2 regions of the Paenibacillus sp. FSL R5-0887 genome follow, and region 2 is predicted to be linked to the other one. Evidence: predicted binding sites of a transcription regulator. Region 2 holds the regulator's gene; the other holds the start of a gene.

Region 1 (5,427 bases), 310 kb from region 2:
AATAGAATTTTGTGCCCCGCAGTGCTTATTAGCACTAACAACGCGGGGTGCTTTCTGTTTTTTTGACACCTATTTATTGCTATAATATACTTGCTTAAGTAGAAATGGATTAGCCTGATTTAGGCAATTTGTATGAACGATTTAGGGGAGGAAAACTTCAGTGAATTTGCCCAACCGCATCACGCTAGCTCGTATTTGCCTGATCCCGATTATGATGTTTTTTTTACTGGTGGATTTCAGTTTTTATCCAGAACCGATACATTGGGGCTCGTTTCAGCTATCTGTTAATCATTTGGTAGCAGCTGTAATCTTTTTGCTTGCGGCCAGCACGGATGGAATAGACGGCTACATTGCTAGGAAATATAATATGGTCACCAATCTCGGTAAACTCCTTGATCCACTTGCGGACAAACTGCTGGTATCTGCAGTTCTGATTTCACTTGTGGAGCTGGGCAGATGCGATTCATGGATTGCTATTGTAATCATCAGTCGTGAGTTTGCAGTCACCGGACTTCGCCAGATTGCATTGCTAGAGGGAAAAGTGGTTGCCGCCAGCAAATGGGGCAAGATAAAGACGGTTGTACAAATTGTTGCGATCTCACTGCTGTTGTTGAATAATTTCCCATTTCAATTTGTCAGTATTCCTGTAGACGATATTGCTATTTGGGCCGCAGCGCTGATCACTATTTATTCTGGAATTGATTATTTTGTGAAGAATAAGGATCTGCTACAGCTGCATAATGCGTAAGCATGTAAGCTGGATATACAAGGAAAGGTAATAGGTGAAGCACCTATTACCTTTTTTGAAATCCAAAAGCAGTGTACCTACATTATAACGAGGAGGCGAAAGCCAGGTATGAAAGCGGAGATTATTGCAGTAGGGACAGAGCTTTTGCTCGGTCAAATCGTGAATAGTAATGCCCAGTTTTTGTCTATCGAGCTAGCTGCCATCGGGATCGATGTATACTTTCAAACCGTTGTCGGTGATAACAGCAGCCGCCTACAGCAAGCCATCGAGATCGCTCAGAGTCGGGCTGACGTTATTATCTTTACGGGCGGAATTGGCCCCACTGAGGATGATCTGACTAAAGACGCACTGGCTGCATCGCTAGGTAGAACGCTCCATATTGATCGTTTGGCGATGGATCATGTACAACGTTTCTTTGATGATCGTAAGATCGTTATGACCGAAAATAACCGCAAACAGGCACTTATAATTGAAGGAACTACACCGTTGCCGAATGAAATCGGTCTTGCGGTTGGGATTGCTTTTGAGCATGAGAAGAAATATTATATTGTGCTTCCAGGTCCACCTCGTGAGATGAAACCGATGTTCGTTGATAAAGCAGTACCGTGGCTACAGCAGCACGCCTTGACGAACGAAACACCGCTTTATTCAAAAATGCTCAAATTTGCCGGCATCGGAGAATCACTGCTGGAGGACAAGCTCATCGAACTGATTCGCAGTCAGACTGATCCAACGATTGCTCCGTATGCCAAAGAGGGAGAGGTAACTGTTCGTATTTCGACAAAGGCCCCTTCTGAGCATGAAGCTACAAAAAAGCTGGAGATACTGGAACAACAAATCAAGGAGATTTTGCCGGAACATTTGTATGCGAACATTGATGTGCCGCTGGAGCAATTGATTGTGGATTGGATGGCGGATGCCGGCCTGACCTTAAGTGCGGCAGAGAGCTGCACCGGAGGTTTGCTGATGGAGAGCATAACAAATATTCCAGGCAGTGCATCGATGTTTGCCGGCGGAATCGTCTGCTATTCGAATGACCTAAAGAAAAAGCTACTGAATGTGCCAAGTGCTTATTTGGAGGGACCCAATGCTCCTGGAGCCGTAAGTCGAGAAGTTGCCGAGGTGTTGGCTGACCAAGTGAGAATGATTGCAGACAGCGATTTCGGCTTATCTGTTACGGGTGTGGCTGGACCGGGTTATTCTGAGCGCAAGCCTGTTGGACTTGTATTTATCGGCTTGGCTGAACGGGGACGTAAGACAGAGGTCTATGAGCTTAATCTTAAAGGTACACGGGAAAATATCCGGTTGCGTACTGTAAAGGCTCTGCTGTATCGTCTGTGGCGGAGACTTGAGGAACGCAAGGTGGAGACACCTCTTGAGGGTTCAGACTTGTAATGGGAGATTAGCCCAGTTATAATAAACACATACGGAAGAACCGTGGCACTGAGATTTCTTTGCTGCGGTTTTTTGTATATTTGCAGAGATTTTGATCACGATGACTACTCATGATCATAAGTCGTTGATGTCCGGTGAAGTGGGGAATTTAATTAACTTCTATCTCCGGAGGGAGGCTTACAATAAAAGGGATAAATAACGCCCAAGACAAAAAAAACGAATGTATGTTCGAAAAAAAGCTTGGCAAGACCTTAAAAACACGTTATTATATTACTATAAACAGTGAAGGAAGTGGTCTGATTGTCAGATCGTCGTGCAGCGCTTGATATGGCGCTTCGTCAAATAGAAAAACAATTTGGTAAAGGTTCGGTAATGAAACTGGGAGAATCCACGCATATGCAAGTGGAAGTTGTACCTAGCGGATCTTTGGCACTTGATATTGCGTTAGGTATAGGCGGACTTCCAAAGGGACGTATTATTGAAGTATATGGACCGGAATCTTCAGGTAAAACAACAGTTGCTCTTCATGCTATTGCAGAAGTGCAAAGACAAGGCGGACAAGCTGCATTTATCGATGCCGAGCATGCGCTTGATCCGAAATATGCACGTAACTTGGGCGTAAATATCGATGAGTTGCTGCTTTCTCAGCCAGACACGGGTGAACAAGCGCTGGAAATCGCCGAAGCACTCGTTCGTAGTGGAGCCGTTGATATTATTGTCGTTGACTCCGTTGCTGCTTTGGTACCTAAGGCTGAAATTGAAGGCGATATGGGTGATTCCCACGTCGGATTGCAGGCTCGCTTGATGTCTCAAGCACTTCGTAAGCTTTCTGGTGCCATTAGCAAATCCAATACGATCGCTATCTTTATCAACCAGCTTCGTGAGAAGATCGGTGTTATGTTCGGTAACCCTGAGACAACTCCGGGTGGTCGTGCATTGAAATTCTACTCTTCTGTACGTTTAGATGTACGTCGCGTAGAGAGCATCAAGATGGGGAACGATGTGGTTGGTAACCGTACTAAGATCAAGATTGTGAAGAATAAAGTAGCCCCTCCTTTTAAACAGGCTGATGTTGATATTATGTACGGTGAAGGGATTTCCAAAGAGGGAAGTCTTGTAGATATCGGTACTGAAATGGATATCGTGAATAAGAGTGGTGCATGGTATTCCTACGAAGGCGAGCGTCTCGGTCAAGGCCGTGAGAATGCTAAACAGTTTTTGAAGGAACATCAGGATATTGCCCTTATTATTGAGAATAAGATCCGTGAAGCAAGTAATTTATCCACTATTGTTGCTGCGCCGAAGAATGAAGATATTATTGCAGAGCAAGAAGAAGAAGAGAAATTGCTTCTCGAAATCGAATAGTATATTAAGCAATAGGACGCCCTGTGATTGATTGTTGCAGGGTGTCTTTTCTTAACAAGTAACGAAAGTAAGACGATAACCGATCTATTGCTACGAGGTGACAAACAACTATGGTAATACAACTGGATTTTGAAGCAGAAGAACAAGATGAGCAGGTGTTATCTGATTTTCCTGAAGGAGAACTCTTAGAGATCACTAAAGTAGAACGTCAAAAGAAATCTGACCACCGTTATATCATACATTTCGGAGCATATAACATGACTGTGCACGAGGACGTCATGATTAAATATCGAATGATTACTAGTAATTCTTTTATGAAGGCTGATTTGGTGGAAATTGTTGTAGCTGATGAGCGTCAACGAGCTTATGTAGAAGGCCTCCGTTATCTAGAACGTAAACCACGCACCGCTATGGAAATGACTCGCCGTTTACGCCAGAAGGAAATAGGAGAGACTATTATTGCGGAAGTGGTGCAGCGGCTGCAGGAGGAAAGACTTCTTGATGACCCTTTATATGCTAAGCAATGGGCAGAGCAACGAATAGCGAACCAGCGGAAAGGGAAGATGTGGATTCGACAAGAGCTACGTGAGAAAGGGATAGACAAAACCCTTATATCGGAAGCTTTGGAGAATATTACTCCTGAACAAGAGCTGGAGAGTGCACTCGAAACTGGGCGCAAGAAATGGAATCTCATCCGTGGAGAAGCTTCAGATAAGCGAAGAAAGACTGGAGCCTTCCTTATGCGCCGTGGATTTTCGGGCGATATGGTTCGCCAAGTGATCAATACTTTACTTGCGGAAGACAATTATGAAGGTGAAGATGAGGAGTTTTACTAGAATCACTGATTCTCTTGACATTAATGCGTATATCGACTCTCTTGACAATGTCTTTTTATAAATAATAAAATATAACATGAATCGGCATAAAATTAGAATCCTTTTTCCTTCCCAAAAAGGAGACTGTTTTAAACGGTTCACGTACAACTCATATGAAATGTAATCGCCGGATAAGGCGGGCAGTGTGCATGTGCAGCATGTGCAGTATGGCAATCGGTTGTTTACCGGTTTTTTGTATGGTGATGAACGGATAGTTAAACAACTGCACAATTCCCAGGGATATACCTTGGAGAGGAACCAACGAGGAGGTGAACAGATGCTGGAATCATGGATCTGGGTCATTATCGTTCTCGTTGTAGCTGCAATATTCTTTGGGTTCGGTTATTTTATTCGTAAATCCCTTGCAGAAGCTAAAATCCAAAGCGCAGAAAGAGAAGCCGTTGTCATCGTTGAGAATGCGAAGAAGGACGCTGAGGCGCTGAAGAAAGAAACAGTATTGGAAGCTAAGGACGAAGTCCATAGAATCCGTACTGAAGCTGAGAAAGAAACTCGTGAACGTCGGAATGAAATCCAACGGCAAGAGAGACGTTTGCTGCAAAAGGAAGAATCTCTGGATAAAAAAATGGAATCGCTTGAAAGAAAAGAAGAACAAGTAGCTAACAAAGAGAAACGAATTGATGAAACCCAACAGCAAATTGATGTTATTTACAAAAACCAAGTCACTGAATTGGAACGTATCTCCAATTTAAGCATCGAAGATGCAAGAAGTATCATTCTTAGCAATGTTGAGCAAGAAGTTCGCCATGAAACGGCACAAATGATCAAAGAAATTGAACAGCAGGCGAAAGAAGAAGCGGATAAGAAATCCCGTGAAATCATCACACTCGCTATCCAACGCTGTGCAGCTGATCATGTAGCGGAAACAACGGTTTCAGTTGTTACGTTGCCGAATGAAGAGATGAAAGGTCGGATTATCGGTCGTGAAGGCCGTAATATTCGTGCTTTGGAAACTCTTACAGGTATCGACCTCATTATTGATGATACGCCGGAAGCAGTTATTTTGTCAGGATTTGATCCAATCCG
Region 2 (5,427 bases):
ATAAAAATGGATGAGCAATGGCATGAAGAAATGGTGGAGCTAGAGCTTAAGTTAAGCAGTTTATCTCCATACAAGGACGTTGCTATTTTCACACATCTTATTGCGCAAAAAGCAACTTAATTATTCAGATACGATTGACCTGAACAGTGCATGTAATTGTTGTACTTGGGAGTAAGCTTCCTTGTACTGGTTGTCGGATTGTTGAATAGGCAATAAACCCGGCAAGAAGGAGATACAATACACAGGCGTTTCTTTGCTGTTCATATATATTTTAAGCGTAAGCTCTTCTATCACATTAGCTTCTTCATCGGTGTCCTTAAGGACATTAATATCTGCACTTGTTGCAGTAGTTTTGCTGTTTTGATGTCTTTTGGATACTTTTGAAAGGGTAAGTGCGTTAACCACAATCTCGGATCCCATTACATTATCAAATGAGTATAGCTTTGCTACTGCTTTTTTGTTACTCTTCGGATTTTTGGTGCCAATTGCTAATTTTTTATTAGGCTCGTTAAGTGCGATCAAGTGAGATTGATTGGGGGGAATGAATGTTTTGGTGAAGCTGATGTTAAAAGATGAGGTCGCATTAACTAGCTTAGAAATTTCAGATGAAGCAGATAGCGTTTTCAATTTTATAATGGCGGCACTTATAATTAAAACAACTCCTAAAATAGCAAATAAGTACATCAGGATAATCAGCATATAATCACACCTCCTAGTTATCTCATTAGACTCAAATTGTTGCTTATTGAAAGATATGCCTGAATGATCTCCACTAGTATCTTTTAAAAGGGAAATTCGTGGAATTATAGGATCGACTTCACGATTAACCCAAAAAAAGCACCCAGAGAAACCTTCCGATTCTGCAAATGATGCAAAATTGGGGGTTGCTGCAAGAGTGCTTTTTAAGGTGATTATGTAAACCTATAGAAAATTGAAGGCAGTGATATGATCGGTATAAACAATCAGCTGTTTGTATTCGATCGGAGTCCCATAACTAGCATAAGGTCTTACAGCAACGTCATTGAGGACAACAAAGTTATAGCTGAAATTTTTATCAGGGTGTTCTGCTCCCAAATAAGATATGTATTCGTCTACAATTACATCATCCATCAAAGATTTTAAATCAAATACATCCTCTTTGTTGGAGACGGTTGGAGAGACGATTCCCTGAATGCTGCCAAAAGAGGTGAGCAAATTCACTTTTTTTCCACTAGCTTGTTCATCATTTAAAAGTAAACCGGACAGCTTACCCAGTGCATCGACTTTAAAATCGACGAGGGTTCTAATTTTTGAATTATTCAAACTAAACACATCCTTTTCAATTTGCAATCCTGTTAACAATATTCGACATATAATCACCAAACTCCTAGTATGCTAATGAAAAAATACTTACTTATGTAATGACCCCCATTTTTTAATGTGATTTGGGGGTTGCCGAGCCTCCATTCGAATTTAATTTCTTATCGTTACTCGTGTGCCTATAGGGACAATAGCAGCGAGTGCTAACACATCCTCGTTGTACATCCGGATGCAGCCGTGGGACACCTCTTTCCCAATGGAGGAAGGGTCATTGTTTCCATGAATTCCGTAGTGTGGTTTAGACAGTCCCATCCAAAAGACACCGAAGGGACCCCCTGGGTCGGGTTGTTTGTTAATAATAGTGAATTCACCCACTGGGGATTGGGTTAACATCTTACCGATGCCGACAGGGAAACCTCTAATCACAATATCATTGTCCAGAAGATATAACATTCGTTGGGTCAGATCTACAATAATTCGGTAGTTGGGCATTATACGCAACACTCCTTTCTAATTAGGATATGAGCAGAACGCCTAAAGGGTTATTCATAGAAAATGGACATTTTAACCATTGGGAACAAATGTTCGTAAGTGGTTGGAAAAGCAAAAAAACGTAGAAAAAAGGCTGTTCCGCATATGCGGACCAGCCTTTTATGTTAGAAGTGCATACTTAGTGGATATCTCGAAACAATCCGATGACTCTTCCGAGAATAGTTACGCGATTAAGGCGAAGCGGCTCATAAGCTGGATTCTCCGGCTGAAGCCGTATATGATCACGTTCCTTGTAAAAGGTCTTAACGGTTGCTTCATCTTCTTCGGTCATGGCTACAACGATATCTCCGTTGTCCGCTGTTTGTTGTTGGCGAACAATCACATAGTCACCATTCATAATGCCTGCGTCCACCATACTATCACCCATGACAGACAGCATAAATACTTTGTTGTCACCTACATAGTGAGTAGGAAGTGGGAAGTAGTCTTCGATATTCTCTGTAGCAGTGATAGGTACCCCGGCGGTAACTTTACCTACGACAGGAATCCGTGAGATGGTCTGCGCGAATTGGTGAACATTCTCTGAATCCTCTTGGCCTAGTAATTCTATTGCACGTGGCTTCGTTGGATCTCGACGAATAAGTCCCTTCTTCTCAAGCCGGTCCAAATGACCGTGAACTGTGGAGCTGGAAGCAAGGCCAACAGCTTCTCCAATTTCCCGGACGGAAGGTGGATAACCCTTGCTGCGGACTTCGCTTCGTATAAATTCCAGGATCGCCAGCTGGCGACTTGAAATCTTTGACATTGGAATCAACCCCATATAGTAATGTTTGGGAAAATTATAACATAGAACTACCGTTCGCACAAACATAAGTTCTAACTATTATAAATATTAATCTGCTAGAGTTAAAAAATGGTAGACAAATGATAATAAAATGAACCGCTTGAGTCTCTCGAAAAAAAGAGAACAATTGTTCTGAAATAGTATTGAACAAAACACATGTTCGTGTTATTATAAATTCGAAAGTAAGAACAAGTGTTTGGAGGATGATGATTATGCTAAAATACAGTACATACCGCAGCATCTACGATAAGGCCCCAGTGGTTGAATCTATAGGACATAATGACGTTGCCCGTAATTCAGCTAAGGTGAAAGAGATAACGGAACGTTTGCTTGGAGGGATGATTTCGTTGTTCCGTCAAGATTTCTTTATTAAGTTAATATTGATTTTCGTGCTAGTATTATCTGGCCTAACAGTAGTGGGAAATGTATTTGCAGGATCGACGACTATAATGAAGGAAGAGAAGCGGATTGTGGTTGAACGTGGAGATACACTATGGAGTATTGCCCTTAAGAATAAACCAGCTGATATGAAGACAGTTGTTTATATAGAAGGAATTAAACGTTCAAGTGGGATTAAGAGTAGTCAAATTAACGCTGGAGACATACTTACTTTACCTATTTATTAATTTTCTGAGAACATAATAGAATGACCAGTAGAGCTTGCAGGGAGTAGACCTTGACAAGCTCTTTTTCTCATGGCAGAGTTAGAATTAATTTATAGGGGGAGGGAAAGTATTGAATATTGATGAGTTGGTCGCGCGAATTAACGAATTGGCACGCAAACAGAAGAGCGTAGGCCTTAATCAAGAGGAAGTGGCGGAACGCGCCAAGCTTCGTGAAATTTACCTGGGGAATATCCGCAATAACTTCCGAGCACAATTAAATACTATTGAAGTGGTAGATAACGATGAGCATGAACAAGGTAACAAGGGGCTTAAACATTAGCTCGCTGTTTCTTTTCATAGATATTTCAGGATGACTAGGGGGAACGCACATGGCCCGTTCTTGGGAAAGAATGGTTCAACGCAACACACAGCAAATCAACAAGCAAAGAAAGAAGCAAGGCAAGGATACGATTTATGCCTCTAAATCTCCTACCCAGAATGCCGAAGTCTTTAAAGGTCGCAACATTGCATTTCCGGTAGTGTTAGTGATACTTGGCACTATGTTTTGGGTAGTTGGTTCTATTGATCAGGCCAAAGGTAATGGCATGCTGGCTAATTGGCTGGGAGTAGTACTGTACTATTTGCTGGCAGCGCTATTGTTCTTCCGTCGTCCGTACTTGAAGGTGGAAAAAGCAAGACTGTCCACTATTAAATTCAATCGCGAACGCGGACTTCCAGCTGCAGATATTGAGAAAATCACCCTTTCGCGTGGAGCTGTAGTCATTAAGCATAAAGGGAAACGTACGAAATGGATTTTCACAAAACTTATGAATCGCTATGATACTAATGCGATGAGTACACGATTAGAAGCATTTGCTAAAGCTCACAACATTGAAGTAGTTCACGAATAGAACTAGACCAGTTAAAGGGAGAGGGAGACCTGTAATGCCAATTTCTGCTGTACTATTTGACCTTGATGATACATTGCTGTGGGATGATCGGAGCGTCGAAGAAGCATTTCGTTCTGCTTGTGAAGCCGCCGGGGATACGATCGATCCACAAGAACTAGAAGTTGCAGTTCGTAAGGAAGCAAGTAGCTTATATGAATCTTATGAGACGTTCCCATTTACAAAGATGATCGGAATTAATCCATATGAAGCACTCTGGGCTAACTTTACGGCAGGTGAACAGCCAGAATTCCGTCAATTGGAGCAGCTTGCACCGGTATATCGTAAAGAGTCTTGGCGTCGCGGACTTGCAGCGTTAGGGGTGGAAGACGAAGCACTAGCTGAGACCTTGGCAACTAAATTCGCAGCAGAGCGCAGAAAACGTCCATACATCTATGAAGAAACAATGCATGTACTGGAGCAGTTACGGGGTCAAGTGAAGCTTCTGCTACTTACGAACGGCTGTCCTGCACTGCAACAAGAGAAACTAGATGGTGTGCCCGAGTTAATTCCTTTCTTTGATCATATTGTGATTTCCGGAAGCTTTGGTAAAGGCAAACCGGATAAGGAAATTTTCCTGCATGCTTTAGAGCTTCTTGATGTAACGCCTGAGCAAGCGGTTATGGTCGGCGATAAGCTGACAACGGATATCCGTGGGGGGCTGGCAGCAGGGTTGACCACGGTCTGGATTAATAGAAAAGGTAGAGCACCTAGTCTTGATATTCATCCGGATCATGAAATCAATCACCTTGAGGAACTTCTTCCACTAGTTCAATCCTTGTAAGATATACAGAGCTATTAGCTCCAATATAAAGACTTTATAAAAGCAGCGAGTTTCTGAGATCCTAAGAAACTCGCTGCTTTTCTGTACATACATACTAACATAAGGATTTCATTAGATTTTTAAGTAAATGATTTAAGTCACAAGACTAATGCGGAATTGATGCAAAATACTGAAAAACCAATAATAATGTGTATAATAGATGGAGATGTATAACATGAATTGGTAGATTTTTATTATTCGATAATGATTGGGAGGGCTCCAAATGATGAGATCGAAGAAATTAGTCGCTGTATTATTAGGTGCAACACTTCTAGTACTAGGTGGATGTTCTTCAAATGGAACCAAGCATTCAGAAATACATAACATGAATATGAACATGTCTATGGAACCTATCAAAGTCGAACTACAATGGAGTCCTGAAGAAGTTGTTGTAAATCAAAAGGTAACCTTTGAAGC

The links. The regulator LexA, encoded in region 2, represses DNA repair genes until DNA is damaged. The targets are predictions, from matches to a motif close to CGAACATATGTTCG.
Region 1: the regulator LexA is predicted to act here: its motif matches at 2,361-2,374, upstream of recA (recombinase RecA).

What each region holds. Positions count from the first base shown of each region.
Region 1 covers NZ_JBBOCE010000001.1:2,079,681-2,085,107, reverse strand. The annotation lists gene MKY14_RS09310 (YajQ family cyclic di-GMP-binding protein) at 1-5, shown strand, start outside; gene pgsA (CDP-diacylglycerol--glycerol-3-phosphate 3-phosphatidyltransferase) at 161-748, shown strand; gene MKY14_RS09300 (competence/damage-inducible protein A) at 857-2,143, shown strand; gene recA (recombinase RecA) at 2,444-3,508, shown strand; gene MKY14_RS09290 (regulatory protein RecX) at 3,619-4,344, shown strand; gene rny (ribonuclease Y) at 4,661-5,427, shown strand, end outside.
Region 2 covers NZ_JBBOCE010000001.1:1,765,392-1,770,818, reverse strand. The annotation lists gene MKY14_RS07980 (methyltransferase domain-containing protein) at 1-120, shown strand, start outside; gene MKY14_RS07975 (hypothetical protein) at 121-699, opposite strand; gene MKY14_RS07970 (hypothetical protein) at 922-1,302, opposite strand; gene MKY14_RS07965 (L,D-transpeptidase) at 1,453-1,791, opposite strand; gene lexA (transcriptional repressor LexA) at 1,970-2,596, opposite strand; gene MKY14_RS07955 (LysM peptidoglycan-binding domain-containing protein) at 2,848-3,261, shown strand; gene MKY14_RS07950 (DUF896 domain-containing protein) at 3,371-3,580, shown strand; gene MKY14_RS07945 (hypothetical protein) at 3,630-4,151, shown strand; gene MKY14_RS07940 (HAD family hydrolase) at 4,186-4,971, shown strand; gene MKY14_RS07935 (FixH family protein) at 5,234-5,427, shown strand, end outside.